Regions from separate parts of the Gottfriedia sp. NPDC056225 genome, predicted to be linked through region 1. Evidence: predicted binding sites of a transcription regulator. Region 1 holds the regulator's gene; each other region holds the start of a gene.

Region 1 (8,256 bases):
CATGGATTACCTCTAATAGGTGTTCACCACATTGCAGGTCATATATATGCCAATCAATTAGTACAGCCTTTACTATATCCACTATTAGCTTTAGTAGTTTCTGGTGGGCATACAGAGCTTGTTTATATGAAGGAAGATGGCGTTTTTGAAGTAATAGGAGAAACACGAGACGATGCGGCAGGAGAGGCCTATGATAAGGTTGCTAGAACGCTTAAATTGCCTTATCCAGGTGGTCCACATATCGACCGTCTAGCACAAGAAGGAACTGCAAATATTCCATTTCCTAGAGCTTGGTTAGAAGAAGGTAGTTATGATTTTAGCTTTAGTGGTTTAAAGTCAGCAGTTATTAATTATATGCACAATGCTGAACAAAGAGGTGAGGAAGTATCGCCAGCTGATGTAGCGGCCAGCTTCCAAGCAAGTGTAATTGAAGTAATTGTTTCAAAAACGATTAAAGCTGCAAAAGAATATGATGTAAAACAAGTTTTATTAGCAGGTGGAGTAGCAGCTAATAAAGGATTAAGAGCTTCATTACAAAATGAGATGAATGACTTAAATGATATAGAATTAATTATACCACCATTATCACTTTGTACGGATAATGCAGCGATGATCGGCGCAGCTGCTTTTATCAGATTAAAGCAAGGGAAACTAGGTAATTTGGCACTAAACGGGAACCCTGGCTTAGATTTAGAGAATATGTAAAAAGTACTTATTCACAATTTTTTTAATAAAATGTGGATAAGTACTTTTTCTTTGTTAAAAACTTATTAAACTATGTGCACAAAAATGTGTATAACATTGCTGGTTTTCTGTGGATAATGTGTATAAACCTGTGTAAAAGCTAAATTGTAGCAAATGATATGTGGATAAAAATGTAGATAAGAAAAAACGGATAGCGATCAGCATATCCGTTTAATCATTACTCTTGTAAGTTTTCCCATTCTTCCATTAGGTCTATTAACTTAGCTTCTAAATCATTTTTCTTACTTGTTAATTCCTGTACTAATTGAAAGTCACCGTAAACTTCTGGTTTGCATAGTTCTAGTTCGATTGTTTCTATATCAAGCTCAAATTGCGAGATATTGCTTTCAATCTCCTCAATACGACGCTGAGTTTGACGAAGTTTTTTCTTTAATTCTTTGTCTTGTTGATAATCGGAAACTGGTTGAGATGATTGTTTAACTTGTGTTAACATAACTTCTTTTTCAGCTTGTTCTTTCTCATATGCTTCGTTTTTCTTAAATTGGTAATAGTCATAATCACCTAGATAAATTGATAATCCTTCTTTTGCTAGTTCGAAAGTTTTTGTGGATAATCTGTTCATAAAATAACGATCATGTGATACAAACAAAATAGTCCCAGGATAATCTAATAAAGCATTTTCTAAAACTTCTTTACTATCTAAATCCAAATGGTTGGTAGGCTCATCAAGAATTAGAAAATTAGCTTTTTTCATCATAAGTTTTGCTAATGCTAATCTTGCTTTTTCTCCACCGCTTAAAGAGGTAACGATTTTAGTCACATCATCGCCAGAAAATAAAAAATTCCCTAATATTGTTCGAATTTCTTGTTCAGGCTTTAATGGATAATCATCCCAAAGTTCATCTAATACTCTTTTATTAGATGTAAGCTTAGCTTGCTCCTGGTCATAGTAACCGACCGAAACATTTGCACCAAAATCAATTGTTCCTTGTAATTTATTTAAATCACCAATAATCGTCTTAAGTAATGTCGACTTTCCAACACCATTTGGCCCGACTAATGCAACACTATCTCCTCGGTTCAATACAAACTTCATTGTGTGATCAATTGTAGGGATGCGGTTATATCCAATAAATAAATCTTGTACAGAAAGGACGTCATTTCCACTTTGTTTTTCAATTGCAAATGAAAAATTAGCTGAAGAATCTTCTCCAAGTGGCTTGTCTAATCGAACCATTCTGTCAAGTTGTTTTCTACGACTTTGTGCTCTTTTTGTAGTTGAGGCACGTGCAATATTACGTTGTACAAAATCTTCAAGCTTAGAGATTTCTTCTTGTTGTTTTTCGAACTGCTTAAGCTCTTGTTCATATTGAGCAGCTTTTAAATCAAGATATTTACTATAGTTACCAACAAAACGTTGATGCCTACGATTAGATATTTCATAAACAATATTTACAACTTGATCAAGGAAATATCGATCGTGTGATACAATTAATACCGCACCAGGATAAGATTGTAAATAACGCTCTAACCAACTAAGTGTATCAATATCCAAGTGATTTGTAGGCTCATCCAGTATTAATAAATCAGGCTTTGTTAATAATAATTTACCTAAAGCAAGTCTTGTCTTTTGCCCACCGCTTAACGAAGAAATTTTTGTTTCGTAATCTTCATTACTGAAACCTAAGCCACTAATAATTGAACGAATATCTGCTTCAAACTGATAACCGCCGTTTTCTTTGAATGTATATTGAAGATGATCATATTCATTCATAATCTTGTCATAAACAGACTGATTAGAATAGACTTCTTCTTGAGTCATTTTTACTTCTAATTTTCTCATATTTTCCTGCATCTCAACTAAATGATTAAAAACAGAATAATATTCTTCCCATATCGTTTGATCACTTTGTAATCCAGTATTTTGGGCTAGGTAGCCTACAGTAACGTCCTTAGGCTTATTTATCTCGCCTCCGTCGTAAGACAATTCACCAGCAATTATTTTGAGTAATGTAGATTTTCCAGCACCATTACGACCAACAATCGCAACTCGATCATTCGTTTGAACTTCTAATTTTATATTTGAAAGAATAATGTCACTACCAAAATACTTTGAGACATTATTTACTTGTAAAAGAATCATGGATAACACCTCATTGCAAAATTTTTTATCTGAGTAACTGTAGACTGTCAAAATTCTTAAATATAGTGTATATTTTACATTAGAACAAGTACTTTATAACTAAAGTAAAGCTAAATTACACACCATAGTAAAAAGAATTACAGTAAGTGGGGGATTAAAAAATGGACTCGGAACAAATTAAAATTCCACAAGCTACTGCTAAACGTCTACCTTTATATTACCGTTTTATAAAGAATTTGTCTTTATCAGGTAAACAAAGAGTTTCTTCAGCAGAGTTAAGTGAAGCAGTAAAGGTAGATTCCGCTACGATTAGAAGAGATTTTTCTTATTTTGGAGCACTTGGAAAAAAAGGATATGGATATAACGTAAATTACTTATTAACTTTTTTCTCGAAAGCGCTTAACCAACATGAAGTGATGAAAGTTGCATTAATTGGTGTAGGTAATTTAGGAACTGCATTCTTACACTATAATTTTATAAAAAATAATAATACTAAAATTGAAATGGCATTTGATATTGATCCAAATAAGATTGGAACTGAAATTGGTGGAGTACCTGTTTATAATTTAGATAATTTAGAAGACGTAATGAATGATGATATTCAAATCGTTATTTTAACTGTACCTGCACCTGTAGCTCAATCAATTGCAGATCGATTAAATGGAAAAAATATAAGAGGAATCTTAAATTTTACTCCTGCTCGAATTAGTGTACCAGAACATATTCGTATTCATCATATAGACCTAGCGGTTGAACTACAAACATTGGCATATTTTTTACAACAATAAATTTAGATTAATTTAAAAACCCCCAAATTATTGGGGGTTTCTTTAATGTAAATTTAACTGCTGAAAAACTACAAATGTGTTCATTAACATGTGTGTTAAAATTGGAACGATAATTGAATTTGTACGTTTGTATAAATAACAAAATACGAAACCAATTAGGAAGTAAGATAAAAAGAATGGTAAGTCGCCATGCATAAACGAAAATATTGCTGAACTAATCCCAGCAGAAATAATAAATGGTAAGCGATTATAAAGTCTTTTGAAAATGATTCGGCGGAAAATTATCTCTTCTAATATCGGTGCTACTAGACTTGGTATAATAATAAATGCAGGATTCAGTTTAGCGATATTTAAGATATTTTGAGTATTTTCGGAGCCTGTATGTAAATTGAATACATAAATTAAAATGATATTACACACAATTTGAGTTGCCATCGTAATGAAGTAACCTAAAATTACCCAATTTAATATTGTACGATAGTTATGCTTAAAATTCTTCATTCCTTCAAAAATGGGCTTATGTAATAAAATCAGTATAATAATTAAACCAGTTATGAAGCTAATACAACTCCATAAGGCCACCGCTTCAAGAGAAGCCGTTTTCTTTTCCACTCCAGCGTATAAATTACTATTTAATAAATAGGGAACCCCAAATGCCGCCGAATATTGAATAACAGCATAAGTTAAGATAATCAATAAATCTCTAGTTTTCAATAAGATAGCTCCTTTGTGTTGATATTTTTCATAACCCAAAGGTTGATAACAACATGTACATTATTTTACTCGTTTCTTTAGTTTCTTAAAAGAAATTTTCGTTTTTTATTTTACATTTAATTGTAAAGATAAAACTTAATATATTTCGACAAGAAAAGTGCCTGCTTCAGACTTGCAAAATTTTTTAATATTATTTAAACTATTAATTGTGTTAGCACTCAATATTAATGAGTGCTAAAAAATAATGATTTGATTATTGAGGAGGTATTACACATGTTAAAGCCATTAGGTGATCGTGTTGTAATTGAGCTTGTTGAGTCTGAAGAAAAAACTGCTAGCGGTATCGTGTTACCAGGTAGTGCACAAGAAAAGCCACAAGAAGGCAAAGTTGTTGCAGTAGGTACTGGACGTGTACTTGAAAATGGTGAGCGCATTGCTTTAGAAGTATCTGTAGGTGACCGCATTATCTTCTCTAAATACTCAGGTACAGAAGTTAAGTACGGTGGTACTGAATACCTAGTACTTCGTGAAAACGATATTCTTGCAATCATAGGTTAATAAAATAAAATACTTAAATTAAAAAATAAATTTTTTAAATTATAAGGAGGTCATTTCAATGGCTAAGGACATTAGATTTGGTGAAGAAGCTCGTCGCGCAATGTTACGTGGTGTAGACGCTTTAGCTGATGCTGTAAAAGTAACATTAGGACCAAAAGGACGTAACGTAGTTCTTGAGAAAAAATTCGGTTCTCCATTAATTACAAATGATGGTGTTACTATCGCAAAAGAAATCGAATTAGAAGATGCATTCGAAAACATGGGTGCAAAATTAGTTGCAGAAGTTGCTAGCAAAACGAACGAGATTGCTGGGGACGGTACAACTACTGCGACAGTTTTAGCGCAAGCTATGATTCGTGAAGGTCTTAAAAACGTAACTGCTGGTGCAAACCCAATGGGTATCCGTAAAGGTATCGAAAAAGCAGTTGCTGTAGCAATTGAAGAATTAAAAACAATCTCTAAACCAATTGAAGGTAAAGAGTCAATCGCTCAAGTTGCTGCAATTTCTTCAGCAGATCCAGAAGTTGGACAATTAATCGCTGAAGCAATGGAGCGCGTTGGTAACGACGGTGTTATTACACTTGAAGAATCTAAAGGCTTCACAACTGAATTAGAAGTAGTAGAAGGTATGCAATTTGACCGCGGATACTCTTCACCATACATGGTTACAAATTCAGAGAAAATGGTTGCTGAATTAGAAAACCCATATATCTTAATTACAGATAAAAAAGTAACAAATATTCAAGAAATCTTACCGGTACTTGAACAAGTTGTTCAACAAGGTAAGCCACTATTAATCATTGCTGAAGATGTTGAAGGTGAAGCACAAGCAACAATCATCGTAAACAAATTACGTGGTACATTCAACGCAGTTACTGTTAAAGCTCCTGGCTTTGGTGACCGTCGTAAAGCAATGTTAGAAGACATCGCAATCTTAACTGGCGGTGAAGTGATTACAGAAGAATTAGGATTAGATCTTAAAACAACTAACATCACTCAATTAGGTCGCGCTTCAAAAGTTGTAGTAACAAAAGAAAACACTACAATCGTTGAAGGTGCTGGTGAAACAGCATCGATCCAACAACGTATCGGTGTAATCCGTGCTCAATTAGAAGAAACTACTTCTGAATTCGATCGCGAAAAATTACAAGAGCGTTTAGCTAAATTAGCTGGCGGTGTAGCAGTAATCAAAGTTGGTGCTGCAACTGAAACTGAATTAAAAGAACGCAAATTACGTATTGAAGATGCATTAAACTCTACACGTGCTGCAGTTGAAGAAGGTATTGTAGCTGGTGGTGGTACTGCATTAATGAGCGTATACAATAAAGTAGCTGCAATTGAAGCAGAAGGTGACATTGCGACTGGTATCAACATCGTATTACGTGCACTTGAATCTCCAGTTCGTCAAATCGCTACAAACGCTGGTCTAGAAGGATCAGTAATCATTGAAAAATTAAAAGGTGCGGAAGTTGGCGTTGGTTTCAATGCTGCTAACGGACAATGGGTAAACATGATTGAAGAAGGAATCGTTGACCCAACTAAAGTTACACGTTCTGCACTTCAAAACGCAGCATCTGTTTCAGCTATGTTCTTAACAACTGAAGCAGTAGTAGCTGACATCCCTGAGAAAAATGCTCCAGCAATGCCTGACATGGGTATGGGCGGCATGGGCGGCATGATGTAATAAGTCGCCTCACATTTTTGTGATGCTGTTACAATATCAATTAAAATAACCACTTCCTAAATGGAAGTGGTTTTTTAATTTGAAAGAAAAAAAAGATAATAAAGTTTAAAGCTTACTTTATACCATATTGAACCTCAATGATAAAAATACTTTTAATTTATATTACCTTCCTACTATTTTCCATTAACCAATATAGTAAATTCAGAATATATTAAGTAGAGGACAAGCTAATAGAAATGAGGGGATAAGATAGACGAAATTAAGGAATTACAGGAAAAAATTGCAGATATCAAGGAACGTTTAGCCGTTGCAGAAAGTACAATTTAGAAAAGTTGAACAAAAAATTGAGAGAATTGAAAGTAACACTAGTTGGACTATACGTTTAATAATAGGAGCAATTATTATGGCGGTAATCAGAATCACTCTTAAAGGCGGTATTTAATATTTAAAGTAACATCGTCATACTCTCTCCTTTGGTAAATGTAATTAATAATAGACTACACTTCGTGGTTAACTATATAGATGACATACTAAAATAAAGTAAAAAACCTGGTACTTAAAAGGTTTTTTATTTTTAGATAATGCTATGGTCTTAATTTTAGGCGTACATGGGCGGAAATAATCCTAATAAATTAGGAAAAAAAGGTAATGTAAATAAAACTAAGGTATTATTGACTAAATATTGTACAAATATGTATATTTAAACTTAATACAAGTAGAAATATATTGTTGATAGAGTACACTCTATTAAATAATTTTAAGGATGATTTAGATGAATATTGGTTTATTTAGAGGTTGCCTTTTTGGTCTTTTATTTTCTATACCATTTTGGATATTTATACTTTGGCTTTTATTTAAATAGACTGATATAAAAAAGCCCCTTTAAGTTGTAAAAGTGACTAATACTTTCTACTTTAAAGGGGATCACTAGGTATTTATTTTGATTTGTTTTAAACAATAAAGTCATGGAAAATAGGTTCAATTAATTCTCCGTTATTTAATTGCCCTCTACTTTTTATCACGCATCGAACAAAAGGTTCTACATAAATATAATTTTTATCTTCTCCAGTTTTTATATGCTTAGTTATACTAAAGAAGGCCGTTTTCTGACCAGTATTCATTCCGAATTCTACTAGACCCACGTTTACAAATTCACCATTTATGGCTTCAGAGATTAATAATCCCATTCCTTGTTTTTTATATCCTGTTATATAGTAATTACCATATCGCCAGTTAATAATTTTTAGCCAACTTAGAGATCGGTGTGCTGGTATATAAGTAGAGTCCTTAGATTTAGCTACAATACCTTCTAGTCCAAGTGTTTTAATTTGTTCAAAAAACATTGTTCCTTCAGATTCAATATAAAAACTCTTTTTAATCGAATCCTGATCAACTAGGGTTTTTGAAAGGATATTCTTTCGATAGGATAATGGTTCTTTTATTAAATTTTTATTTTTATGACGTAAAATATCAAAAGCAATATATGTTAATGGAAATTGCTTACTTCCTTGCAATATTTTATTCTCTTGAATAAAGCTTACTCGATTGGTTACCGCTTCGAAATCTTCCTTTCCGTCGCAATAACAAACTAATACACCGTCTAAGTAACAATCATCTAAGTCGATATTTTCGAGTTCAGGAATTCTTTCTGTGATCTCGGTACC
Region 2 (8,256 bases), on a different contig from region 1:
AGCTTTTGCCCATTTCAAACTTTCAACTTTTCCTCTAAATTCAAAAGCAACTCCGCGTCCAATCAATGCCATTAAGACGAATACAAACGGAATATAGTAGCCACTGAACATCGTTGCATACCAATTCGGAAATGCTGCAAAGATTGCTCCACCAGCAGTTAATAACCAAACTTCATTTGCGTCCCAAAATGGTCCAATTGTATTTATTAATATTCTTCTTTCAGTATCATTTTTAGCTAGTAGCTTCGTAGATATACCTACACCAAAGTCAAAGCCTTCTAAAAAGAAGAAGCCAATAAATAAAACTGCAACAAGTAAAAACCATAATTCATTTAACCCAATCATACAATTGTCGCCTCCCTTTCAAATGGATCAACAGTAGGAACCTCTTCTTTTTTAACATGATGTGTTCCTTTTTTAATTTCTTTCACAAACAAGTAAACTAAAACGGCTGCTAAAATTGCATACATTGTAGTAAAAGTTGTGATAGAGAAAATGAGTGATCCTTTTGAAACATTAGGTGACACGGATGCAGCTGTCGTCATTAAACCGAACACAGTCCAAGGTTGACGGCCTATTTCCGTCATAACCCATCCAGCTGTATTTGCTATAAATGGTAATGAAATAAGTAATATCGTTGCCTTTAAGAATAGATTTTTTGATTCTAATTTTTTTCGATAACTAAAATATAATCCTAGCATCGACATTAAAATCATGACCATTCCTGCTCCTGCCATAATTCTAAAGCTCCAGAATGTCGTATTAACCGGTGGAATATAATTTCCGGGACCATATAATTTCTCATATTGCTTTTGTAAAGTATTCATTCCAGGTACTTTACCTTCAAACTTCTCGTAAGCAAGATAACTTAATAAATATGGTACTTCTACCTCATATTTATTTTCTTTCTTTTTCGAATCGATCAGACCAAAGAGCATCCAGCTTGCAGGGTCGCCACTATCTTTCCAAAGCCCTTCACTTGCAGCCATTTTCATTGGCTGTGATTCCATTAAATGCTTCGCTTGAGAATGGCCGCTAAACGCTACGCCAATTCCTGCTATTAAAGCGACAACCATTGCTAGATTGAATGCTTTCTTAAAGATTGCAATCTCTTGTTTCTTTAAAATTTTATACGCACTTACACCGGCTACAAATAATGCACCAGTTGCTAAAGCGCCAGCAATCGTGTGAGGAAACTCTACTTTTAGCTGAGGATTTGTAATGATTGCCAAGAAATCATTCATTTGTGCACGACCATTTTTGATCGTATAACCAACTGGCTCCTGCATAAATGAATTAGCTGCTAAAATCCAAAATGCAGACATGACAGTTCCAAATGCAACTAGCCAAATACACAATAAATGAATTTTTTTAGACAGTTTTTCCCAACCAAAAATCCATATTCCTAAAAACGTAGATTCCATAAAAAACGCTAATAATGCTTCAATTGCAAGCGGCGCTCCAAATACATCCCCTACAAATCGAGAATACTCAGACCAGTTCATACCAAATTGAAATTCTTGAATAATACCAGTAACAACACCAACAGCAAAATTAATTAAAAATAAGTGCCCAAAGAATTTTGTTAACTTTTTATATGTCTCGTTATTTCGAAAAACATACAATGTTTCCATAATTGCTACCATAAATACTAAACCAATAGAAAGTGGTACAAATAAAAAATGGAAAATCGTTGTGGAACCAAATTGTAATCTTGCAAGTTCTAACACACTCACAGTCCATCCCCCTTAAGATAAAGAATATTTCAAAAAAAATTTCATAAAGCTCGAGTTAAAATTTGAACATTTTTTCACAAATAATTCATTAAGTAATTTCTAGAGAAGTACATACGGTATCTCTTGTTACTTATAGTTTACTTTTCTAAAAGGGTTTTTGACTTAAACTAATATGTCAAATCCGTGTCAATAAATTGTCTATTTTGTGACTGAATTCACAAATGTTGATATGTATAATTTTTACATGCTATAATAATTGCTATTTTTATGGTACTTCACATTATGGTAATAAATTTAAAAAGGCTCAACGCAAAAAAACATTATTAAAGCAACATCACATAAATTGTTGCTTTAATAATGTTTAACTACTTATGCTAAGAATATAGCACCATATACAAGTGCTCCCCCTATTACATATGCAGGGTGAATTTTCCAACGCTCTAAAAATAACAAGGCAAGTACACTAATAATGATTGTTTGAGTTACACCTACACCATTATATGAATCATTGAAAAAGTCAAAAGCCATAATGCCAAGTAATACTGCGATTAGCGGTTTAACAAATGAAGTCATTTTTTTAACTTTAGGTGAATTTTTGTACTTCATTAATATGCTTAATAATGCAATCATCAAAATAAGTGATGGTGCGATTGAAGCAAATAATCCAACAAATGCTCCAAACGCTCCTCCTTGAGCATACCCAATATACCCTGCCAGCTTTGTTGCGATTGGACCTGGTAGTGCATTGGCTAATGCAAGTACATTACTAAAATCAACTGAACTCATCCATCCGTATTTATCTACAACTTCATTCTCGATCAAAGGAATAGAGGCTGGTCCACCACCGTATCCGAAAATTCCAGGTAAGAAAAATGCCAAGAATATTTTCCAAAAGATCATGATGCCTTCACCTTCTTCTTCTTTTCATTTTTACTTTTTGAGAAAAAGGCATATCCAACTAAACATCCGATTAGTATTGCAGGATGTACATTTAAAAAATAGAGAAGGATAAAACTAGCTACTACAATTATACTAGTAATTTTCCAACCGAGAGATTCTCTTGATTTTTCTACAAAATCCCATGTTAAAGTCGCTAACATCACCCCTACTACTGGAACAACCGCTTTTGACATACCTTGTACCCAAGCAATGCCTTTAAAATGATTTAACGTTGATAATAGAATCATAAGTAGGATGACAGTCGGTAGCGTTGTTGCGATTACTGCATTTAGCATACCTACTACCCCACCTATTCTCCACCCAATATATCCCGCAAGCTTTGTTGCGATTGGTCCAGGAAGTGCATTTCCAATTGCTAATACATCTGAAAAGTCATCTTTATTTAACCATTTATACTTATCTACAACCTCTGTATGTATAAGTGGTATGGAAGATGGGCCTCCTCCGTAACCTAACATTCCTACTCTAAAAAAAGCTAAAAAAAGTTGCCATTGATTTAACATTGAATCATTCCTTTACCAAACTGCAATTGCGCCATCTGTTCGAGATTCTGTTCCTCCCATTAACACGCCGTTCTGTTGATTCCGCCATATAATTTGGCCTCTACCAAAGCTGCTACAATCCGTAGCAATCTGAATTTGGTGGCCTTTACGAGCAAGTGCTTGAGCAAGATGATTTGGAAAGTGAGGTTCAACTACCACTTTTTTCCCTTCCATCCATTGCCATCTAGGTGCATCTAATGTACTTTGAGGGTTTAGTAGAAAATCTACTGTATTCATTACAACTTGTGCGTGGCCTTGTGGTTGCATATATCCACCCATTACCCCGAATGGACCAACCGCTTCGCTATCTTTTGTTAAAAATCCCGGAATTATCGTATGATATGTTCTTTTACCTGGTTTAAGTGAATTTGAATGCTCTGGAATTAACGAAAAGTCGTGCCCTCTGTTTTGGAGTGCAATACCCGTATCTGGAATGACGATTCCTGATCCAAATCCCATATAGTTACTTTGAATAAAAGAAACCATATTTCCTTCCCCATCAGCAGTAGCTAAATAAACAGTACCACCTTTTGGAGGAGTGTAATTTTCTGGTTCAATCGCTTTTTCACCAATTAATTCTCTGCGTGATGCAGCATATTCTTCAGATAATAGCTCATCGACATCGATATTCATATGTTCTGAATCGGTAATGAATGCTTTTCCATCAGTAAAAGCTAGTTTCATAGCTTCTATTTGCTTATGATATGTATCAACTTCATCTTTTGTAGAAAAATTAAAACCTCTAGCAATATTTAATGCCATTAACGCGACCATACCTTGTCCATTCGGCGGGATTTCCCATACATCATATCCGCGATAATTAGTAGAGATTGGTTTTACCCATTCCACTTTATATTCACTTAAATCTTCTAAACTTAAATATCCATTATGCTCTTTCATAAATGAAGCTATTTTTTCCGCTAAATCTCCACGATAAAAGCTTTCTGCATTTGTTGCTCCAATTTCTCGTAAAGTTTTAGCATGTGATTTTGATGACCACATTTCCCCGATTTCCGGAGCTCGATCATTTGGAGTGAATGTTTTGAACCATTCGTCAAACTCAGATGTAGTAAATTGTTTTTTAAACTTTTCATAAGCTATATTCCAAAACTTCCCTAGAATTGGTGAGATCGGAAAGCCTTCTTCTGCAAGGGTAATTGCTGGTTGAAGAACCTCTTCTAATGGTAATTTTCCAAATCGTTTTGATAATGCTGCCCATGCGGCAGGAACTCCTGGTACTGTAACAGGAATAACTCCATGAGTTGGCATTTTCTCAATTCCTTGTTCTTTTAGCTTTTCAATTGAAATTGATTTTGGTGCTGGCCCACTACCATTTAAGCCGTGTAGCTCCCCTTTCACCCAAACTAATGCAAAGGCGTCGCCACCAATTCCATTTGATGTCGGTTCAACTACCGTTAAAGCGGCTGCGGTAGCAATTGCAGCATCAATTGCATTACCACCTTTTTTCAATATATCTAGCCCTGCTTGTGCTGCTAAAGGCTGGGATGTTGCCACCATTCCATTTTTTCCAAATGTTGTATGACGTTGTGCTGAATATGGATTATTTAAATGATCAAACTGCATTTAATATCTTCTCCTTTATGCTTCTACATGGTGACATGCAACAAAATGATTTTCTTCAACTTCCTTCCACTCTGGCTTTTTTTGTCCACAAAGGTCTGTCGCAAGTGGACAACGTGTACGGAATGTACAACCAGAAGGTGGATTAGCTGGATTTGGAATTTCACCTGTCAAGCGGATTTTCTCATGTCTTTTTCCGACTTTTGGACGGGGAATCGCAGATAATAACGCCTTTGTATAAGGGTGTAGTGGATTTTTATATAATTTTTCTACTGGAGCTAGCTCAACAGTATTACCTAGATACATAACTAAAACTCGATCACAGAAATATCTAACTACTCCTAAATCATGCGAGATAAATAAATAAGTTAATTGATATTTTGCTTGTAATGATTTTAAGAGCTTTAATACTTGTGCTTGTACTGACACGTCAAGTGCAGATACTGCTTCATCACAAATAATTAGTGATGGATTTAGAGCAATCGCTCTAGCAATTCCGATACGTTGGCGTTGTCCACCACTAAATTCATGAGGATAGCGATCGTAATGATCTTCATTTAAACCTACTTCACGAAGCAATCCGATTACTTTCTCTTTTCGTTCTTGTTTTGATAGATTAGTATGAATTACAAATACTTCTTCTAACGCATCGCCAATTCGTTGTCTCGGGTTTAATGAAGCATATGGATCTTGGAAAATCATCTGCATTTGCTTCTTAAAATCATTTCGATTTTTATTCGATAAATGCTGAATTTCTGTATCTCTAAAAATTACTTTTCCATCTGTAATTTCCTCAAGACCTAAGATTGTCTTACCTAAAGTAGATTTACCACAGCCTGATTCACCTACAACTCCTAAGCTTTCGCCTTCTAATAATGAAAGGCTTACTTCTTCGACAGCTTTAACATGACCTTGTACTTTTTTAAGTAATCCTCCACGAATTGGGTAATACTTTTTTACATTTCGAAGCTCTAATAAAGTTGACTTACTTTTTACTAGAGTCATAGTGCATCCTCCTCACTTAACCAACATTTAACCGTGTGCCCATTTTTTATTTTAAATTCCTTTGGTACTTCGACTTTGCATCGTCCAAGGGCATGTTCACAGCGTGGATGAAAACGGCAGCCAGTTATTTGTTCGTTTAAGCTCGGCGTCGAGCCTGGAATAGCTTCCAATTCAAAATCTGGATCATCAACATTTGGTACAGAATTTAATAGACCTCTTGTATATGGATGACTTGGATTATTAAAGATCTCTTCAACAGGGCCTTCTTCAATTTTTTCTCCTGCATACATAACCATCACTTTATCGGCAATTTCAGCAACGACTCCCATATCATGTGTAACCATGATGACACCCATTCCCAACTGTTCTTGTAAATCGTGAATCAAATCTAAAATCTGTGACTGAATCGTGACATCAAGTGCTGTTGTTGGTTCATCCGCTATTAAAAGTCCTGGCGTACAAGCTAATGAAATGGCAATCATAACCCGCTGTCTCATTCCGCCGCTTAATTCATGAGGATATTGATGGATTCTTTTTTCTGGATAAGGAATTCCAACTTGTTTTAAAAGTTCAATACCTCTTTTATTTGCTTCTTGTTTAGTAAGCTTTTGGTGGATCATTAGTGGCTCACGTAGTTGATACCCAATTGTAATAACAGGATTTAAAGCAGTCATTGGCTCCTGAAAAATCATCGATATTTTATTACCTCTAATTTTTCTTAGCTCATCATTTGTTAGCTTAGTTAAATCAGTGCCTTCTAATTGAATAGAGCCACTTTTAATTGACCCATTACTTGGCAATAATCCCATTACAGATAATGATGTAATGCTTTTTCCACAACCAGATTCTCCAACGATACATAAAGTCTCGCTTTTGTTTACTGAAAAGGATACATTTCGAACAGCTGGGATTTCTCCGTCAGCTGTTCGAAACGTTGTTACTAAATTGTTTACAGATAGAAGTTCTGTCGTCATCATGCTACCTACTCTCTGTGTACGTTATATAAAGACCATTGTCCAGTAGGGTCAATTACTAAACCTTTCACCGTTTGATCAACTGCTGATGTTACTACACCTTGATTCATAACGATGACCGGAGCATCCTTTACTAATAAATCATCCGCTTCTTTTAGTTTTTCTTTTCGAACATCTGGGTCAATCGTTTGACGAGATTCATTCACTAACTTATCAAACTGGGGATTACTATATGAAATTCGGTTAGATATTCCAATATTGTCAGAGTGGAAGTTTGGATATAATAATTCACTACCATCTCCTGTACTATTTGCCCATCCTAAGAACGTTACATCGTATTGACCTTTCGTTGATGCATCAAGGAACGTCCCCCATTCCATCGTTTCAAGCTTAACTTTTAAGCCAATTTCAGTCATTTGAGCTTGAGCAATTTCAGCCATTTTCATATACATATCTCTGTTTGGAACTAACATTTTTACTTCTTTTCCTTCAAATCCATTATCTTTAATCAGTTTCTTAGCTTTTTCTACATCATAAGAATAGCCTGCTTCTTCTTCAGATTGGTCATATCCGAAAACTTTTGGACCAATTACACTATTCCCTTCAATACCTAATCCGTTTAATTGATTAATATATGCTTTACGATCTAATCCATAAGCAACTGCTTGACGGAATGCTAAGTTATTCATTGGTGCTTTTGTCATATTAAATCCTAAATAATAAACAGGAGTTCCTTCTGCTTTTGTAACTTTTACTTTTTTAATTGATTCTAGACGTTTAATTTGCTCTGCTGGTAATGCATCAATAAATTGTACTTTTCCAGTTTGTAGCATTGAGATCGCTGTAGATACTTCAGGAACGACTTTAAACGTAACTTTTTTCAGTTTAGGTGCACCATTCCAATAATCTTTATTCGCTTCAAGAACGATTTGGTCACCAGGTGTCCAGCTAACAAACTTAAATGGCCCAGTACCTACAGGTTTTTTCATTAAATCTCCATTTTTATCTGCTGTTGGACTTACAATTGAAGCAGCTGAGTGAGCAAGTGCCGCTAAAAGAGGTCCGTATGGATATTTCGTTTTAATTTCTAATTTGTAATCATCAACAACATTAATTGATTGGATTGGTTCTAATAAAGATGCACGTGGAGCAGCCGTTTTTGGGTCACGGAATTTATCGAATGTGTACTTTACTGCTTCTGCGTTGAAATCTGTTCCATCTTGAAACTTAATTCCTTTTTTAAGCGTAATATCCCAAGTTTTATTGTCTGGATTTGTATATGACTCTGCTAAAAGTGGTTCAATTTCCATTGTTTTTGGATCTCGTTTAAATAAAGTTTCATAAACCTGACTGATCACATTAGCCGAAACTGAGTCATTTGTTAAAATTGGTGATAAACCAACTACATCTGATGTTGAAGCATAAGTAAGTTCTTGAGAAACATTGGCGCTATTTGAT
Region 3 (8,256 bases), on a different contig from region 1:
TAAATCGCCAGGACCAGCACCTACAAATGAGATAAATCCATCTTTTTTTGTCATAAGTTACACCATAATATAAACATAACCGTCAATTATTTCTGTTTCATATGTTTTTACAATTCCATCATCTGGTTTTTGTACTTCACCAGTTCTTAATGAAATTTTCCAGTCACGTAGCGGACAAAATACATATTCACCTGAAACAATACCTTCTGCAAGTGGCCCATTAGTATATGGACAAGTACTTTCGATTGCATATACTTCTCCGTTTGATAAACGAAATAAAGCAATTGATTCCCCTTTAATAACGATTTCTTTTCCTATTTGTATTGGTAATGATTCTACATCAATAACATTAATTTTTTCTGGTGTTGTGATCATATTATGGCTCCTCTCGATTTCGCTATTATTTTCTAATAACTTCATAAAGATCTAATTGATTCGTTAACGCTTGACCCCAAGCTTCTTCATATGTTGCTTTTGCTTGATTGAATTTCTCTACTAATGCATTTTCTTGTTCTTTATTTAACAACACTTCTTTAACTGTATCCACTCCAAGTCTTTCTACCCAAGGAGCAGTTCGTTCACCGTAAACGCCAGTTTCTCGATAGAATTGAACGTATGCTTTTGCCATATGAATTACTTCTTCTTCAGTTATAACAGTCGTTAGTTGATCACATTCTCTAACCTCTGTTCCACCATTCCCGCCAATATAAAGCTGATAGCCATTTTCCACGCAAATTACTCCAAAGTCTTTTGTCAGTACTTCAGCACAGTTTCTTGGACAGCCTGTTACACCCATCTTCATTTTGTGCGGAGTATCTACCATTTCAATTGCTTTTTCTAGTTGGATTCCTAATCCTAATGAATCTTGTGTTCCAAATCGGCAGAATCGATTTCCGACACATGATTTAACGTTTCTTAAGGACTTAGAATATGCATAGCCAGAACGCATCCCTAATTCTTGCCAAACCTTTGGTACGTCTTCTTTTTTTACACCATATAAACCAACTCGGCTTGCACCCGTAACTTTTACTAACGGTATGCTAAATTTATTTGCAACTTCACCAATTTTAATCAATTCATCACCAGTCGTAACCCCACCATACATTCGAGGTACAATAGAGAATGAACCATCTTTTTGAATATTTCCTTCCATTCTTTCATTTACGAAACGAGATGACTTATCATCATGATAATCATTTGGATACATCATTCTTAAATAATAGTTTAAAGCTGGTCTACATTTTGAACATCCTTCTTCACTTTCAAAACCTAGAACCATTCGAACTTCCCTAGGAGTTTGTAACCCTTTTTCTTTTATTTCATTCATAACTTCATCACGAGATAAGTGTGTACATCCACACATGCCTGGTTTTGCAGCATTTGGATCAAATGTATCACCAAGTGTTGCTGCTAAAATACTTTCAACCATTCCTTTACACTTTCCACAAGATGCTCCAGCCTTTGTGCAACTTTTCACATCTTCAAACGTAGTAAGCTCTTGTTCTAAAATTGATTGCACGATTGTGCCTTTCGTTACTCCATTACACCCACAAACTGTATCATTTGCACTCATGGATAGAACAAAGTCTTCTGCTGAATCCTCTCCTGATTTATGGAGAATCGAAGCACTTGTAAATTCTTTAATATTAGTTTCATTTTTCAGCATATTGAACAGTCGATTACCATCTGATGCATCTCCGTATAAAACTACACCAACAACTTTTTCATCCCTTACAATTACTTTTTTATAAAGACCAGCAAATTGGTCATTTATTACGATCGCTTGTGTATCATCTTCCTCGTGAATTAGTCCTCCGGAAAATAGATCACATCCTGAAACCTTTAACTGAGTTGATAATATGCTTCCTTTATATCCGTTGGTTGGGAAACCGGTTATATGATCTGCAAGTACAATCCCTTGTTCATACAACGGCGCTACTAATCCATAAGTAGTTCCATTATGTTCGGCACATTCACCTACAGCATAAATTGATGAATCAGATGATTGCATAAAATCGTTTACAAGAATTGCACGGTTTACATCAATTCCTGCATTTTTTGCTAATGATATGTTAGGTCTGATCCCAACTGCCATTACTACCAAATCACATTCTAAACTAGTACCATCTGAAAAATTAATGCCTTCTACACGATTTGTACCGTTAATCGAAACCGTCTGTTTTTCCATTAAGAAATTCATACCTTGAGCTTCTAAATCTTTTTTAAGCATTTTTGCTGCAGGTTCATCTAGTTGTTGTTCCATTAAAGTAGGTAGTAGATGGACTACATGAACTTCCATTCCTCGATCAATTAAACCTCTTGCTGCCTCTAAACCTAATAGGCCACCTCCAATTACAACGGCTTTCTTATATTTTTGTGCGCAATTTATCATTAGTTCAGTATCTTGAATTGTACGAAAACCGACTACTCCTTCAAGTTGATTTCCTGGAATCGGCAGTATAAATGCACTCGAACCAGTAGCTATAATAAGTTCATCATAAGAAATCATTTTTCCTTTTTCTGTTTCTACTATTTTATCTAAAGGTGAAATTTCCGTAACTCTTTCGTTTGTAAGTAATGTAATTTGATTCTCTTCATACCAATTCCAATCATTAATATTTATTTCATCAATTGTAGTTTTACCTTGTAGCACATTTGAAAGCATAATTCGGTTATAGTTCGGATGTGGCTCATCTCCAATGATTGTAATTTCAAATAAATTTTTATTTCTTTTTAAAATCTCCTCTATACAACGAACTCCTGCCATTCCATTACCAATCATTAATAATTTTCTTTTCATCTGCAATGTCCCCCAAAATAGGAATTGTGAAATTTTTCACATAAACTTCTAAAAAAAATTTTTTTTGATAACAAATCGTTTTACTAGTTGAATACAAGTTTAGTATAACGGATAATTTAAGTTTTCAAAGCAAATTCTTTGACAGAATTATGAACAAAATGTCATCAGACATTTCCCTTTAAGAAGTAAAATCCTCTAAGACTAAATTGACTTAGAGGTTTTTACTTCATATTTGACTCATGTTTATAAAATTTATTTCTTCTTTTGTTTTTTTTCTTCTTCTTTTTTTATATCTTCAATTTCTCTATATTTAACAATCTTTTTTACTAAATCAAACGGTAGTGGTTCATTTATTGGAAATTGAACAGACCCTTTTGCGCCTTTATAAACTGATAACTCTTCCTTAAATGCTGCAATTCCGCTTGCTCCAGGATAAAATCCTATGTGATTTTTAAATGCTGCAAAGTGTACTAAGTTTTTATTAAGCGCAAATGCAGGCATTTGATAACTAATTTTTTCAACTGCATTCGGTACAATTTCTTTAATTGTCCTTCTTAAAGCTTGTAATTTTTCTTGAATTTCTGGTTGAAATTGTGAAATATATTCATCAATCGTATCAAATGTTTTTTTTGTATTTTCCATAAATTCTCCTTTAATTAAATTATCCTACTTTTTCTGTTTTCTCTCCAGAAAGTGAATTAATTCTTCTAAGCGAAGGGAATAAATACATCCAAAGTCCAGCAACTACTATCGTCCCAAGACCTCCAACTACTGCTGCTGGAACAGTACCAATTAATCCAGCCATCGTACCAGATTCAAATTCTCCAAGTTGATTTGAGGTTCCAATAAATAGCGAATTTACGGCATTGACTCGACCTCTCATATCGTCTGGAGTTTGTAGCTGCACTAGTGAAGAACGGATTACTACACTGACTACATCAGAAGCTCCGATGATAAATAAAGCAATTAATGAAATGACTATATTTGTTGAAACTGCAAATAGCACAGTAGCCAATCCAAACACAATTAATGCACTAAATAATATCGGACCATATGATTTTTTTAGTGGAGAATACGCTAATATTAGTGACATGATTAATGCTCCCACAGCAGGTGCAGTTCGCATTAAACCTAATCCCCATGCACCCGTATGTAATATATCTTGCGCATAAATTGGTAAAAGGGCTGTAGCTCCACCTAGTAGAACCGCGAATAAATCAAGCGAAATCGTTCCTAAAATAATTGGATGTTTATATACAAATTCTAAACCCATTAGCATTGTTCGTAAAGTAACTGGCTCTGATTTTCGAATAAATTGACTATCTAATTTAATGAAGTATGTAAGGATTGATGAAAGTAATAAGGCAATTGCTGAAGTTGCATAAACATAAGCCGGCCCAACTGAAAATAATACTCCTCCAAGAGATGGCCCTAATATTTGTGCTGTTTGACCTGCAGAAGTACTCCAAGAAATAGCTTGTTGTAAAATAGACTTTGGAACTACTTGTGGCAATAAAGCTGATGAAGCTGGACCCTCAAAAGATCGGCAAGCACCGAGTATAAATGCAGCTACTAATATTTCCTCACGACTAAGCCAATTTGCATAATTTCCATATAAAAGAAGTCCTGCAATAAGCGCTTCAATCATTTGACATATGAAAACGATTTTTCGACGATCAACTCTGTCAGCGACCTGACCTACTACTAATGTAAGTAATACCATCGGAATAAACTGCGCTAGTCCTACTAAACCAAGACTAAATGCGTCATGAGTCAAATCATACATTTGCCATCCAATTGCAACGGATAACATCTGAAAAGACGTAGAGGTCATCATTCGCGAGATCCAGAAGTTCGTAAATGAAGTCCCTTTAAAAATAGATTTATTTGATGCAGACAAAATAAAACTCTCCCCTTTTTATCTCTTACATCTAGCAAAATGAATATTTATACTAGAGATAAAATTTAAATACAAATCATTATACTATTTTTACTCTGGATTAGTGGATTAATTCACCTTAACCTTAATGAATTTTAATAATTAGATGGGATAAAGCTATTACTAAATAAGTTTTTTTTATAAAATCTAAATCCTTTAAAACTGAAGTTTTAGAATACAACTTAACTGGTAAAGGGGCTTCCATTTTTAAATTTATTAATAATGCTGACTGTCTCGAGGCAAATATGGGGGTATTTTAGTGGCGTTTTTTAATTAAAGGTAATTTTATGATTCTGATTTTTAGGTATATAGTAGATTTTTTTATCAAACTAAGGTTATTTTGAATGAAATATAGAAAATTAATTAATTTTCTATATTAGACCGTCTATATTGAGGCAAAATGAAGCCAAAATACCCCAACGGGTATAACTATTATTATAGAATTTTGGGATTATAGGAAATTTAAATTAATGCAGTTTCTGATTTCCTAATTGCACGTTTTACACATTTATTTTCACTTCCCCATTAATGCAATTTCTGATTACATATATGCACCTTTCAAGCACTTATTTACACGGCGACATTAATGCTGTTTCTGATCCATTTTTCGTATGTTCACTCGCTTATTTTCGCTTAACATTTAGTATAAGTTTCTAATTACCTATAAAAAGAGCCAAGGATGCCCCTAAAGTTATACTTTCGGGACATCCTCTTAAAATATTACAAAACCAATTAGTGAACTGCAGTTGAAGTTAAAACAAAACCTTCATACCCACTCGAAGCAATTTCATCGCACTTTTTACGGTATGCTCCAACACCGCCTAAATAAATTTGAAACCCTCTTGGTTTTCCTTTAATATTTGCCCCGGTGTACCATGATTCGGTTTTAGTAAAAAGTGTCGCCTCGGCAACTTCTCGACAATGTTGACTCCATGCATTTTCTGCTTCAATATTAGCTTCAATTACATCGATGTCCTTTTGTCGTAAGAACTGAATACAATCCGCAATCCATTCTACATGTTGTTCGATTGAAACTGGCATATTACTTAAAACTGAAGGACTTTCAGGGCCAGTGATCATAAACATATTAGGAAATCCTGCGTTAGCAATTCCAAGATAGGTTCTCGTTTGAGCTCCTCCTGCCCATTTTTCTTTTAATGTAACTCCATCTTTTCCTTTTATATCGATCTTCATTAACGGACCGGTCATCCCATCATAACCAGTAGCAAAAATAATAACATCTAATTCGTATTCATTATCTTTAGTTTTCAAACCAGCAGGTGTAATTGATTCGATTGGATCGCTCTTGACATCAATTAATGTAACATTATCACGATTATATGTTTCATAATAATTCGTATCAATAATTGGACGTTTTGTACCATAGTAATAATATGGCATTAATTTTTTGGCAACTTTAGAATCATGTACTATTTCACTAATTTTTGAGCGGATAAACTCAGCAACTGTTTCATTTGCTTTTTCATTCAGTGTAAGGTCAGTAAATGCTCCAAAAAGTCCAAGTCCGCCATTTTTCCAAATATCTTCGTATTTTTGAGTTCTTTCTAAATGATTAACCTCTAGTGCAGATTGAGTTGGTACTTCAGTAGGTTGACCGCCAGTAGATTCTCGCATTTGTTTTTTAATTTCTTTAAAATTTGCTTTAGTATTTCGGATATATTCTAGGTCATAAGGATGATTTCTCGCAGGTGCACTATATTGAGGTGTTCGTTGAAATACAGTTAAGTGAACTGCTTGCTGTGCAATCACTGGAATAGCTTGTACACCGCTCGATCCTGTTCCAATGATTCCAACGCGTTTACCTTTTAAATCAACTTCTTTATCTCTTGGCCAGTGACCTGTATGATACCATTCTCCTTTGAATGATTCGATTCCTTTGAAGTCAGGCACATTTGCTGCTGATAAACATCCAACACCCGTAATAAAGTATTTTGCCGTTACGTTCGTGTTGTTTTCAAGTTTAATATTCCATAAATTATTTTCAGGATCATAGTGTGCAGATTGAACTCTTGTATTAAATTGAATATCTTTACGTAAATTAAATTTATCGGCTACAAAATTCAAATAGCTTAATATTTCAGGTTGCTCAGGATACCTAGAAGTCCATGTCCATTCTTTATATAATTCTTCAGAAAATGTATAATTATAGTAAATGCTTTCTGAATCACATCTTGCTCCTGGATAACGATTCCAAAACCATGTCCCGCCAACGCCCTCACCAGCTTCAAATACACGAGCCGAGATTCCATCCTCTCTTAAGCGATGGAGCATGTATAACCCCGAAAAGCCTGCACCAATAACAATTGCGTCAAAATGTTGAATGTTAGCTTTCATTTCAAATCCTCCTTCTTTAAATAAATTTTTTTAAGAATGGAATCAATCTTATCCTTTATTTAAAACCGTTTGATTCAATTTATTTAAAAACTCCTCAATTCGATTAATCGACTTCTCTATTCGCTCAGGAAACACCGCCATATTTGTAAAATATCCGTGAACAAGTCCTTCCTCACAATGCATCTCTACATTTACACCTGCATCTCTTAAACTCTGACCATATTTATTTCCTTCATCTCGAAGTACATCATTTTCTGCAGTAATAATAAGCGCAGAAGGTAGGTTACTTAAATCTTCAGATGAAAGTGGAGAAACATATTTATTTCTAGAGTCTTCTTCAGAATTGATATAATGGTTTCCAAACCAGATCATTAAATCGCGATCTAGTCCATACCCTTCTTGGAAATCAAAATACGATTTAGTATCATAAGTTAAAGCCGTAACAGGATATACAAGTACTTGTCCTAAAATATTAGGTCCGTTTTGATCTTTTGAAAGTTGCGATACAACTGCTGCAAGATTTCCTCCTGCACTATCCCCACCAACAACTAAATTAGAGGCGTTTCCATTAAATTCATTAGCATGCTCACTCACCCATTTTAATGCTGTATAGGAATCTTCAACTGGTATTGGAAATTTGTATTCTGGAGCAAGTCGATAATCGACAGAAACAACTATTCTATTCGTACGATTAGCTAGCATTCTACAACTTGCATCTGATGTTTCTAAATCACCTATTACCCAACCGCCACCATGGTAATACACAAATACTGGAAATGGGCCTTCCCCCTCTGGAGTGTATACCCTAATCTTAATTTGGTCATCTTGTCCAACTGAAACTTTTCGATCTTCAATTTTCGCTAACGGAGCTAGTTCAACTTCTACAGGTGGTACACTTGCAAACATTTCTCTTACTGCATTTGGTTCCATTTTGTGAATCGCTGGCATTTGATTAAACATCTCCACATATGCTCTTGCTTTTGGATCTAAATTAGCCACTATACATCTCCCTTTCACATTCGAATTTTGTTTTACTTTACGAGATCCTATATCTCAAAAAGCCTATCTAAAGAATATAATTTTTAGTATAATTAGAATATTCCTAATTTTGCATATATAACATCCCTAAAAAGGAGATGATAAAGTGGTTTCTGACTATACC
Region 4 (8,256 bases), on a different contig from region 1:
TTCGTTTAGCGAGCTCTTCTGAAACAACTCTAATCATTAATCCGTCACGATTATCTTCTTCTTCATGAAGCTGCATTATATTAGGACCAACTGAAGGTGATAAGGAGCTAGAAAACGGAATGACTTGATGCAATATATTTGGTTTATTTTCTTTAGATGCATTTGAAGCATCCTCCCAAAATCCACTAATACTATGCGAAATTTTTAATTGTTTCAATGTTTCATGGAATAGAATAACACTTTTTTTAACTTCATCCATTTTATTAAACATCGATCCTGAGCAATCAACTAGTAAGTAAAAAACTGCATCTAATTCTTTCGATTCATTTTGTTTTTTATAGAACATTTTAGGATTTTCTTCTGTGAACAGTCGAATCCATTTTTTATTTAGTCTGCCATAGTACTTATCCGTTGGTGCATTTTGTTTATTCTCTAAAGATTTTTCAATCGTTTTTCTTAATTCTTTAACATCTTTTGAGACCATTGCTGATAATGTAGAATACTGCTTCTTTTCACTTATATTTTGTCCAATTGCTTCGAGATGTCTTATTGATACATTGCTATTGTATTTGCCATAAGCATTTTGCTGTGAAGAGGATGAATTAGAAACCTCATGTGATTCAGTTTGTTTTGATTTTTTATTCTCGCCTTGTTTAGAGGAACCGAATGCATTTGCAATTGCCTGATCACCGGCTTCTTCTTCTCTTGCAAAGTTTGCTTTAATAGAAGTTTTTGTTCCACTTTCTACTTCAAAGCGTAAAAAATTATCGTCTGTTTCATTATTCTTACTTTCTCTATGCCAAGTGGATAATTTTTCATCTTCACTATTTCTTTCATCAAGACCATCTTGACTGTCATCATTTTGAAGTTCCTTAACTTGACTGTTACAAGAAGCAAGGTCGGTAAGTTTATTTAATGGAAGATAGCCAAAGTATGTGTGAATCATATCTTCCTTATAGATTGAAAGTAATCTCTGTTGCACTCTAAATATAATAGAAGAAATATCACTCGTCTTCTTAGCTTCAAACGTTTGAAAAAGGATTGGTAAAATATCCTCTAATTGTTCATTTGTATGATAAGTTAACTGTGAAGAGGTGAGTGAAAGATAGATTAAACAAAATAATTGATCTAAATGGAAATTACGGATTTCATTTGCTTTATATTGCGATTCAAAATAATGTCTATATATTCTTTTTCTCGTAGAAAATAATTGTCTTGTACCCGGTCTTTGGCGAATAATTAGTTCTTCTAATCGGATATCTTCGAGTAGGACGTAAAGTTGTGTAAAAAAGCTTTTTAAATGAGTTTCGTGTAATTCCTTAAGGACATCCTTAAATTCAGTAAAATCGGTATAATGCTTATTACCTAAAGCTTTTAAGTACACGTCTGATTTTAGGCCCTGTAACTGTGTGTTATGTTCTTGAGTTTCCCAAAAATGACTTATCGTAAATTTTTGTTCTTCATCGTCATAATAAGCCTGAAAATCAAATTCTAAAAATGCATTTTGATTTTTTGAAAGAGAGATCGATAAATTTTCCATTTGAAGAAATGTGGATGCATCGATTTTTTTATTATTAAAAATGATTTGTTTCATATTTTAATCTCACTCATTTCAAGAAAGAAAATAACTTTCTGCTAATTCTCTAACAGTTTCACGCTCGATATCATCACTTAATTTCGCGATAATAGTACGTTCAATTGCTCTAAGTACTGGAATATGAACTGATAAATCACATGCGTCAAGTACACCACGAATACTAGCTGCATCTTCACTAATTCTTCCTTCACTAGCCAATGGAATTAAATCACTTGAAAAACTAGTGAACTTTTTCAATAACTCTTCGTCCTTTAACTCAGACTCATCTTTTAATAATTGAAATAAAGACTCACCATTTATATAAGGAACATCAATAATAATGAAACGGTTTTTTAAAGCTTCATTTAATTCACTTGTCCCTACGTATCCTTCATTAATTGCTGCGATTACTCTAAAGTTTTCATCACCTTTTACTACTTCTTGAGTAAATGGGTTTGTAATCATTTTGCGATAATCAAGTGCACCGTGTAGTAATGGCAATGTTTCTGGTTTAGCCATATTGATTTCATCTATATATAAAATATGACCCTTTTTCATTGCCTTCATTAAAGGTCCATCAATAAATACAACTTCGGATCCATTAGTATTTGAAGCAATTGTGTTATATCCGACAATCCCTTCTATATCTAAATCAACTGAACAATTTATGCTGTGCATTGGTTGATAAAGTAATTTTGAAAGGGTTTCGGCTAGAACTGTTTTACCACTTCCAGTTGGACCCTTTAATAGTATATTTTTACCGAGTAGAAGAGCTGTTATTGCATCTTCTAAAATTGTTTTGTCTTGGGAAACATATTGTTTTGTTCCTACTAATAGTTGGTCTTCTTTTAGTACCTTTTGAATGTGTTCATTGTATATAAAATTTAATTTTTCTTTTATAGAACTAGAAAGATTTAGTTGTGTATTCATAATTACTCCTTTAATTAAACAGTGTTCAATATTTGAATTGATCCATTTTTGTACTAACCATCATATTATCACATATCAAGATTGTGAATGTCTTGTCCACAAATTTTATTGGAATTTGGTAATACAGATTCCATCTACTTAGTATAACAGTTTGTAAATTATCAGGAAAGTTTTCAGAATGAATTACTATATATATGAAACAACTGTAATAAAGTGGAAAGTATCTAATTGTTTATATTATTAAGTTTTAGACTACTTTGTTCAATATTTCACAATATGTTCAAAAAGTATGTAAAAGATTTAGTAAATCATATGATAAATTAAACATGTAATCTGTTATATACCTAATTAACTTTCTGTATTACATGCAGAAGAGGAGGAGTAATACGATGGAACAATGGAGACAATTTGAAACTGGACGATGGGAAAAAACGATTGATGTAAGAGACTTTATTCAAAAAAACTTTAAATCTTATGTTGGTGATGATTCATTTCTAGTCGGGCCAACTGATGCAACTAAAAAACTTTGGGATATAGTACTTAATTTATCTAAAGAAGAACGCCAAAATGGCGGAGTTCTAGATATGGATACGAAGATTGTATCTACAATCACTTCACATGAACCAGGCTATTTAGAAAAAGAATTAGAACAAATTGTTGGTTTCCAAACAGATAAACCTTTCAAACGATCACTACAACCATTTGGTGGGATCCGAATGGCTGAAGCAGCATGTGAATCTTATGGATATAAAGTTGATGATGAAATAAGTAAAGTATTTTTGGAATATCGAAAAACACATAACCAAGGTGTATTTGACGCTTACACGGCAGAGATGAAAGCAGCAAGACGTTCTGGCGTTATTACTGGATTACCTGATGCATATGGCCGTGGGCGAATAATTGGTGACTATAGAAGGGTAGCATTATACGGTGTAGATCGATTGATTAAAGATAAAATGAACGCTTTAAATATCACGACAAATGTTATGTCTGAAGAGGTTATTCGAGATCGTGAAGAATTAAATGAACAAATTCGTGCTCTAAAAGAATTAATGCAAATGGCAAAGACGCATGGTTTTGATATTTCTAAACCTGCAACAAATTCAAAAGAAGCTTTCCAATGGTTATATTTTGGTTATTTAGCAGCAATAAAAGAACAAAATGGAGCTGCGATGAGCTTAGGCCGCGTATCAACATTTTTAGATATATATATTGAGCGTGACATTGAAGAAAATACAATGACTGAACAAGAAGCACAAGAGCTAGTTGACCACTTTGTCATGAAACTTCGATTAGTTAAATTTGCTCGAACACCGGATTATAATGAATTATTTTCAGGGGATCCAACTTGGGTTACTGAATCAATTGGTGGAATAGGAATTGATGGACGCCCACTTGTAACGAAAAACTCATTCCGTTTTTTAAATACATTAGATAATTTAGGACCAGCTCCAGAGCCAAACTTAACAGTACTTTGGTCAGCACAATTACCAGTAGGCTTTAAGCAATATTGCGCTAAAATGTCAATTAAAACTAGTTCAATTCAATATGAAAATGATGATATCATGCGTCCTGATTATGGCGATGACTACGGCATTGCATGTTGTGTATCTGCAATGACAATTGGTAAACAAATGCAGTTCTTCGGTGCGCGAGCAAATCTTGCAAAAGCATTATTATATGCAATTAATGGTGGTATAGATGAAAAGTCAAAAATGCAAGTGGCACCAATGTATGCTCCAATTACAACTGAATATCTTGATTACGAAGAAGTAAAAATGAAGTTTGATGTTTTATTGGATTGGTTAGCAGGTCTATATGTTAATACGTTAAATTGTATCCACTATATGCATGATAAATATAGTTATGAACGAATTGAAATGGCATTACATGATGCAACTATTAAACGAACAATGGCAACAGGTATTGCAGGATTGTCAGTATGTGCAGATTCATTATCAGCTATTAAACATTCAAAAGTTAAAACGATTCGTGATGAAAACGGAATTGTCGTTGATTTTGAAATTGAGGGAGACTATCCAAAATACGGAAATAACGATGATCGAGTAGATGATATTGCTGTTGACCTTGTTGAACGATTTATGGCAAAAGTAAGAAAGCATAAAACTTATCGTAATTCTATTCATACAACATCAGTACTAACGATCACGTCTAATGTTGTATACGGTAAAAAGACGGGTAATACACCTGATGGACGAAAAGCTGGCGAACCATTTGCTCCAGGTGCCAACCCATTACACGGACGCGATACAAATGGAGCGCTAGCATCATTAAGTTCTGTAGCAAAATTACCTTACGAAGATGCACAAGATGGAATTTCTAATACGTTCTCAATTGTTCCAAAAGCATTAGGTAAAGATGAAACGACTCAAATATTAAACTTAGTAGCAATGTTAGATGGATATACAGAAAAAGGTGGACATCACCTAAATGTAAATGTATTCAATAGAGAAACATTAATGGATGCAATGGAGCATCCAGAAGAATATCCACAGTTAACGATCAGAGTTTCTGGCTATGCAGTTAACTTTATAAAACTAACTAGAGAACAGCAAATCGATGTCATAAACAGAACTTTCCACGGTTCTATGTAAAATTGCTTCAGTAATGCTTTTTGCCTGGTGAAGTTAAATATTCACTAGGCTTTCATTTTTTAATTCTTACTTATTAGCTGGGATTGTTTTCAGGTAGATACTAATTAAAGAGGTGATTGGCAAATGATTTCAGGAAATATACATTCAATTGAAACTTGCGGTACTGTCGATGGACCAGGTCTTAGATATGTAATCTTTACTCAAGGATGTTTATTAAGATGTCAATATTGTCATAACGCGGATACTTGGAAGATTGGTTCTGGGAAAGAAATGTCAGTAGAGCAACTAATGAAAGATATTAAGACGTATCTTCCTTTTATGAAATCATCTGGTGGTGGGGTTACAGTTAGTGGTGGCGAACCTTTACTACAATTAGATTTTCTGTTAGAAATGTTTAAATCTTGTAAGAAAATTGGAATCCACACAACAATTGATAGCTCTGGTGGTTGCTTCAGCACTGAACCCAATTTTCTTTCAAAATTAGATGAGGTATTAGAGTATACAGATTTAGTTTTGTTAGATTTAAAACATGTTGATGAAAAAAAACATATAAAGTTGACTGGTAAATCAAATGAACAGATTAAAGCTTTTGCTAAATACTTGGATAAGAAAAAAACTCCAGTTTGGATTCGCCATGTTTTAGTTCCTGGCATTACTGATTCAGAAGAAGATTTAATAAACTTAGGTGGCTTCATTAATACATTAGGCAACGCAGAAAAAATTGAAATTTTACCATATCATCAATTAGGCGTTTATAAGTGGGAAGCATTAGGATTAAAGTATCCATTAAAAGATATTCAGCCACCATCTGAAGAAAGTGTAAATCATGCATTTCAGTTATTAACGAACCCAAAAGTATTACAAAACGGTTAATATAAATTTATCACAGCGAGACAACGAAGTAAGCGTGCGGTTGTCAGCAGTCTTAAGCTAACCATTTTTCAATTTGGTTAGCTTTTTATTATTATTTAGACATTTGACTAAAATAAATTTGACTTTCATGAATATAATGAAAAATAGTTGTTTTTTAAAGGGTGTGTTTTATGAAAGAGTTTCGATTTTCATGGTATGTATTTCGTGATAATGAAGTTGAAGTAGTGGGGGGAAGTTTTGTACGAGGCGAAAAAATTGAAGACGAGATGAATCGAATTATACAGAAGCTTAGTAAAGAATATTATGTTAGACCATCGTCTGTTTTGATCATCGAATCAAGTGAGATTAAATAAGAAAATGATTTTTTGAAAATAGTTGTTTATATGTGGGGAAACTAACCGATAGAATAGTTGGAAAAAGTTATATTAATAAAATAAAAAAGGCTTTATTAAAAAGCCTTTTTGAAAATAGTTATTTACCTACTCCATTAAAATTCGTATAACCTGCAGCGCGGTCAGCGCGTTTAAATTCTTTTGCATATAATACTTCTTGAGTAGAACTTAAATTACGTCTTGTTTTATCTTTTCGTTTTTCCACAAAAAACACCTCGCTAAGTTATAAAATCCTTAGTAAGTCTATCCATTTTTTGAGGAGGCTATACTAAATTACGCTTCTTTTAAATGCGTAACCTCATGTTGTTGATAATCTTCACGCATAGTATGCAATAAATAATTATCTTTAGTGATTTCAAATAGATCGTAAATTTCTTCATTTTGATTTATTTCTTTATATAAGCAACTACGCGATTCGTTCGCTAAAGTTGCGTATGGTAGTTTACTTGCAGCATAAAAAGAGCGTTTATTAACTTTGCGAATACGCATAAAAATAGAGTTTATTCCTAATTCATGAAATAACTCGTGGAAGAAAGCATCTTTTGCTGGTTTGTTATAACCCATTCCGTGAAAAGGTTTGCCTAACCATGTTCCTAAAAAGCCATATCCAGCTTCTATATCATGTAATGAAATGTTACCAATAGGGTTGCCCCACTCATCTAAAATTGTTCTTGATATCATTTTTCCTTGTTCTTCTAGTTCGATTGCTTGTTTTGTGATAAATAAGAATTCCTCGTACGAATTAGCTTTATGGCGCACAAAGGGAAAGACATCAGGATGCACCATAAGTTCAAAAAGTACAGAACAATCTTGTAAATCTCGCTGTTTTAGCATCTCTACTCCTCCTAATCATAAGGGTAGCGAAAGAAGGTTACGCCACCCGCGAAATTTTTGTGAGGACTAAAAAAAATTTGAAGTCCTGTGAAGTGCATTACTATGAATAAATTGTGAATAATTTTTTAATGCACCCTAAAATTTCGGGGTGGGAATCGAACCCACTAGGACCAGCGATTTACTGGTGGCTCACCATTTGCCTTTCCCGTTAAAATACTATATAAGAATAGTGTTATTACACTATCTATTTAATTTACCGCATAAAGTCTTACTCTACTATAATAAACGATTTTTTACAAATTGAAAAGTAAAATTATTCGATATTTTTATACACAATTCTACCATCTATGACAGTGATTAATGGCTTAGCCATATAATGAAACGGGTGGTGGGACCATAGCACGACATCACCATCTTTACCTAATTCTAAGCTACCAATTCTGTGAGATAGATTAAGATTTTTTGCCGGATTTATCGTGATTGCTTTTAATGCTTCGATTTCAGGTAAACCTTCACGAACTGCTATAGCTGCACATACATTTAAATACTGAATTGGAGTGTATGGGTGATCAGTTGTAATTGAAACACTTACACCAATATCAGTAAGAGCTTTGTATGTAGTCCAGGATTTATTTTTTAATTCGATTTTTGAACGTCTAGTTAGTGTAGGACCAACAGATACTTGAAGGTTTCGATCCTTTAGTTGGTCAACAATTAAATGACCTTCCGTACAATGTTCGATTCGGATATCTAAATTAAATTCTTCACCAAAACGTATTGCTGATAAAATATCATCCGCACGGTGAGCATGAATTCTTACTGGAATTTCTCTATTCAATGCTTTAATAATTGGTATAATTCGAAAATCATCTGGGTTATGTGAATTTTTTGCTTCATAAAATGCCTCTCGGAGCATGCCCATAATTCCCATTCTAGTAATCGATTCTTTATTCCCGTTACTATGAGTCCTTTTTGGATTTTCTCCAAAAGCAATTTTCAATCCAGATGGCTCTTGTATAATCATTTCATCGACACA

Evidence for each region. The regulator Rex, encoded in region 1, represses fermentation and respiration genes when NADH is low (regulators of the CRP and FNR family bind a similar motif). The targets are predictions, from matches to a motif close to TTGTGAAATATTTCACAA.
Region 2: ACFCYN_RS06900 (cytochrome ubiquinol oxidase subunit I) is a predicted target of Rex. The motif match lies at 1,940-1,957, and genes of this name have one in related genera.
Region 3: nirB (nitrite reductase large subunit NirB) is a predicted target of Rex. The motif match lies at 2,825-2,842, and genes of this name have one in related genera.
Region 4: pflB (formate C-acetyltransferase) is a predicted target of Rex. The motif match lies at 2,764-2,781, and genes of this name have one in related genera.

The regions. Positions count from the first base shown of each region.
Region 1 covers NZ_JBHJTJ010000066.1:2,261-10,516, forward strand. Annotated here, with positions in the region: gene tsaD (tRNA (adenosine(37)-N6)-threonylcarbamoyltransferase complex transferase subunit TsaD) at 1-705, shown strand, start outside; gene ACFCYN_RS23020 (ABC-F family ATP-binding cassette domain-containing protein) at 923-2,848, opposite strand; gene ACFCYN_RS23025 (redox-sensing transcriptional repressor Rex) at 3,010-3,636, shown strand; gene ACFCYN_RS23030 (CPBP family intramembrane glutamic endopeptidase) at 3,679-4,350, opposite strand; gene groES (co-chaperone GroES) at 4,624-4,908, shown strand; gene groL (chaperonin GroEL) at 4,967-6,592, shown strand; gene ACFCYN_RS23045 (ATP-dependent DNA ligase) at 7,543-8,256, opposite strand, start outside.
Region 2 covers NZ_JBHJTJ010000006.1:131,785-140,040, forward strand. Annotated here, with positions in the region: gene cydB (cytochrome d ubiquinol oxidase subunit II) at 1-345, opposite strand, end outside; gene ACFCYN_RS06900 (cytochrome ubiquinol oxidase subunit I) at 342-1,736, opposite strand; gene ACFCYN_RS06905 (chromate transporter) at 2,106-2,636, opposite strand; gene ACFCYN_RS06910 (chromate transporter) at 2,633-3,199, opposite strand; gene ggt (gamma-glutamyltransferase) at 3,212-4,822, opposite strand; gene ACFCYN_RS06920 (ABC transporter ATP-binding protein) at 4,838-5,824, opposite strand; gene ACFCYN_RS06925 (ABC transporter ATP-binding protein) at 5,821-6,798, opposite strand; gene ACFCYN_RS06930 (glutathione ABC transporter substrate-binding protein) at 6,807-8,256, opposite strand, start outside.
Region 3 covers NZ_JBHJTJ010000054.1:10,243-18,498, forward strand. Annotated here, with positions in the region: gene cobA (uroporphyrinogen-III C-methyltransferase) at 1-54, opposite strand, end outside; gene nirD (nitrite reductase small subunit NirD) at 58-375, opposite strand; gene nirB (nitrite reductase large subunit NirB) at 401-2,800, opposite strand; gene ACFCYN_RS21990 (iron chaperone) at 3,053-3,442, opposite strand; gene ACFCYN_RS21995 (MFS transporter) at 3,462-4,700, opposite strand; gene ACFCYN_RS22000 (flavin-containing monooxygenase) at 5,472-7,094, opposite strand; gene ACFCYN_RS22005 (alpha/beta hydrolase) at 7,143-8,093, opposite strand; gene ACFCYN_RS22010 (response regulator transcription factor) at 8,239-8,256, shown strand, end outside.
Region 4 covers NZ_JBHJTJ010000015.1:23,012-31,267, reverse strand. Annotated here, with positions in the region: gene ACFCYN_RS12020 (vWA domain-containing protein) at 1-1,594, opposite strand, end outside; gene ACFCYN_RS12015 (ATP-binding protein) at 1,613-2,506, opposite strand; gene pflB (formate C-acetyltransferase) at 2,896-5,121, shown strand; gene pflA (pyruvate formate-lyase-activating protein) at 5,245-5,994, shown strand; gene ACFCYN_RS12000 (hypothetical protein) at 6,165-6,347, shown strand; gene ACFCYN_RS11995 (YfhE family protein) at 6,466-6,591, opposite strand; gene ACFCYN_RS11990 (GNAT family N-acetyltransferase) at 6,660-7,220, opposite strand; gene ACFCYN_RS11985 (amidohydrolase) at 7,534-8,256, opposite strand, start outside.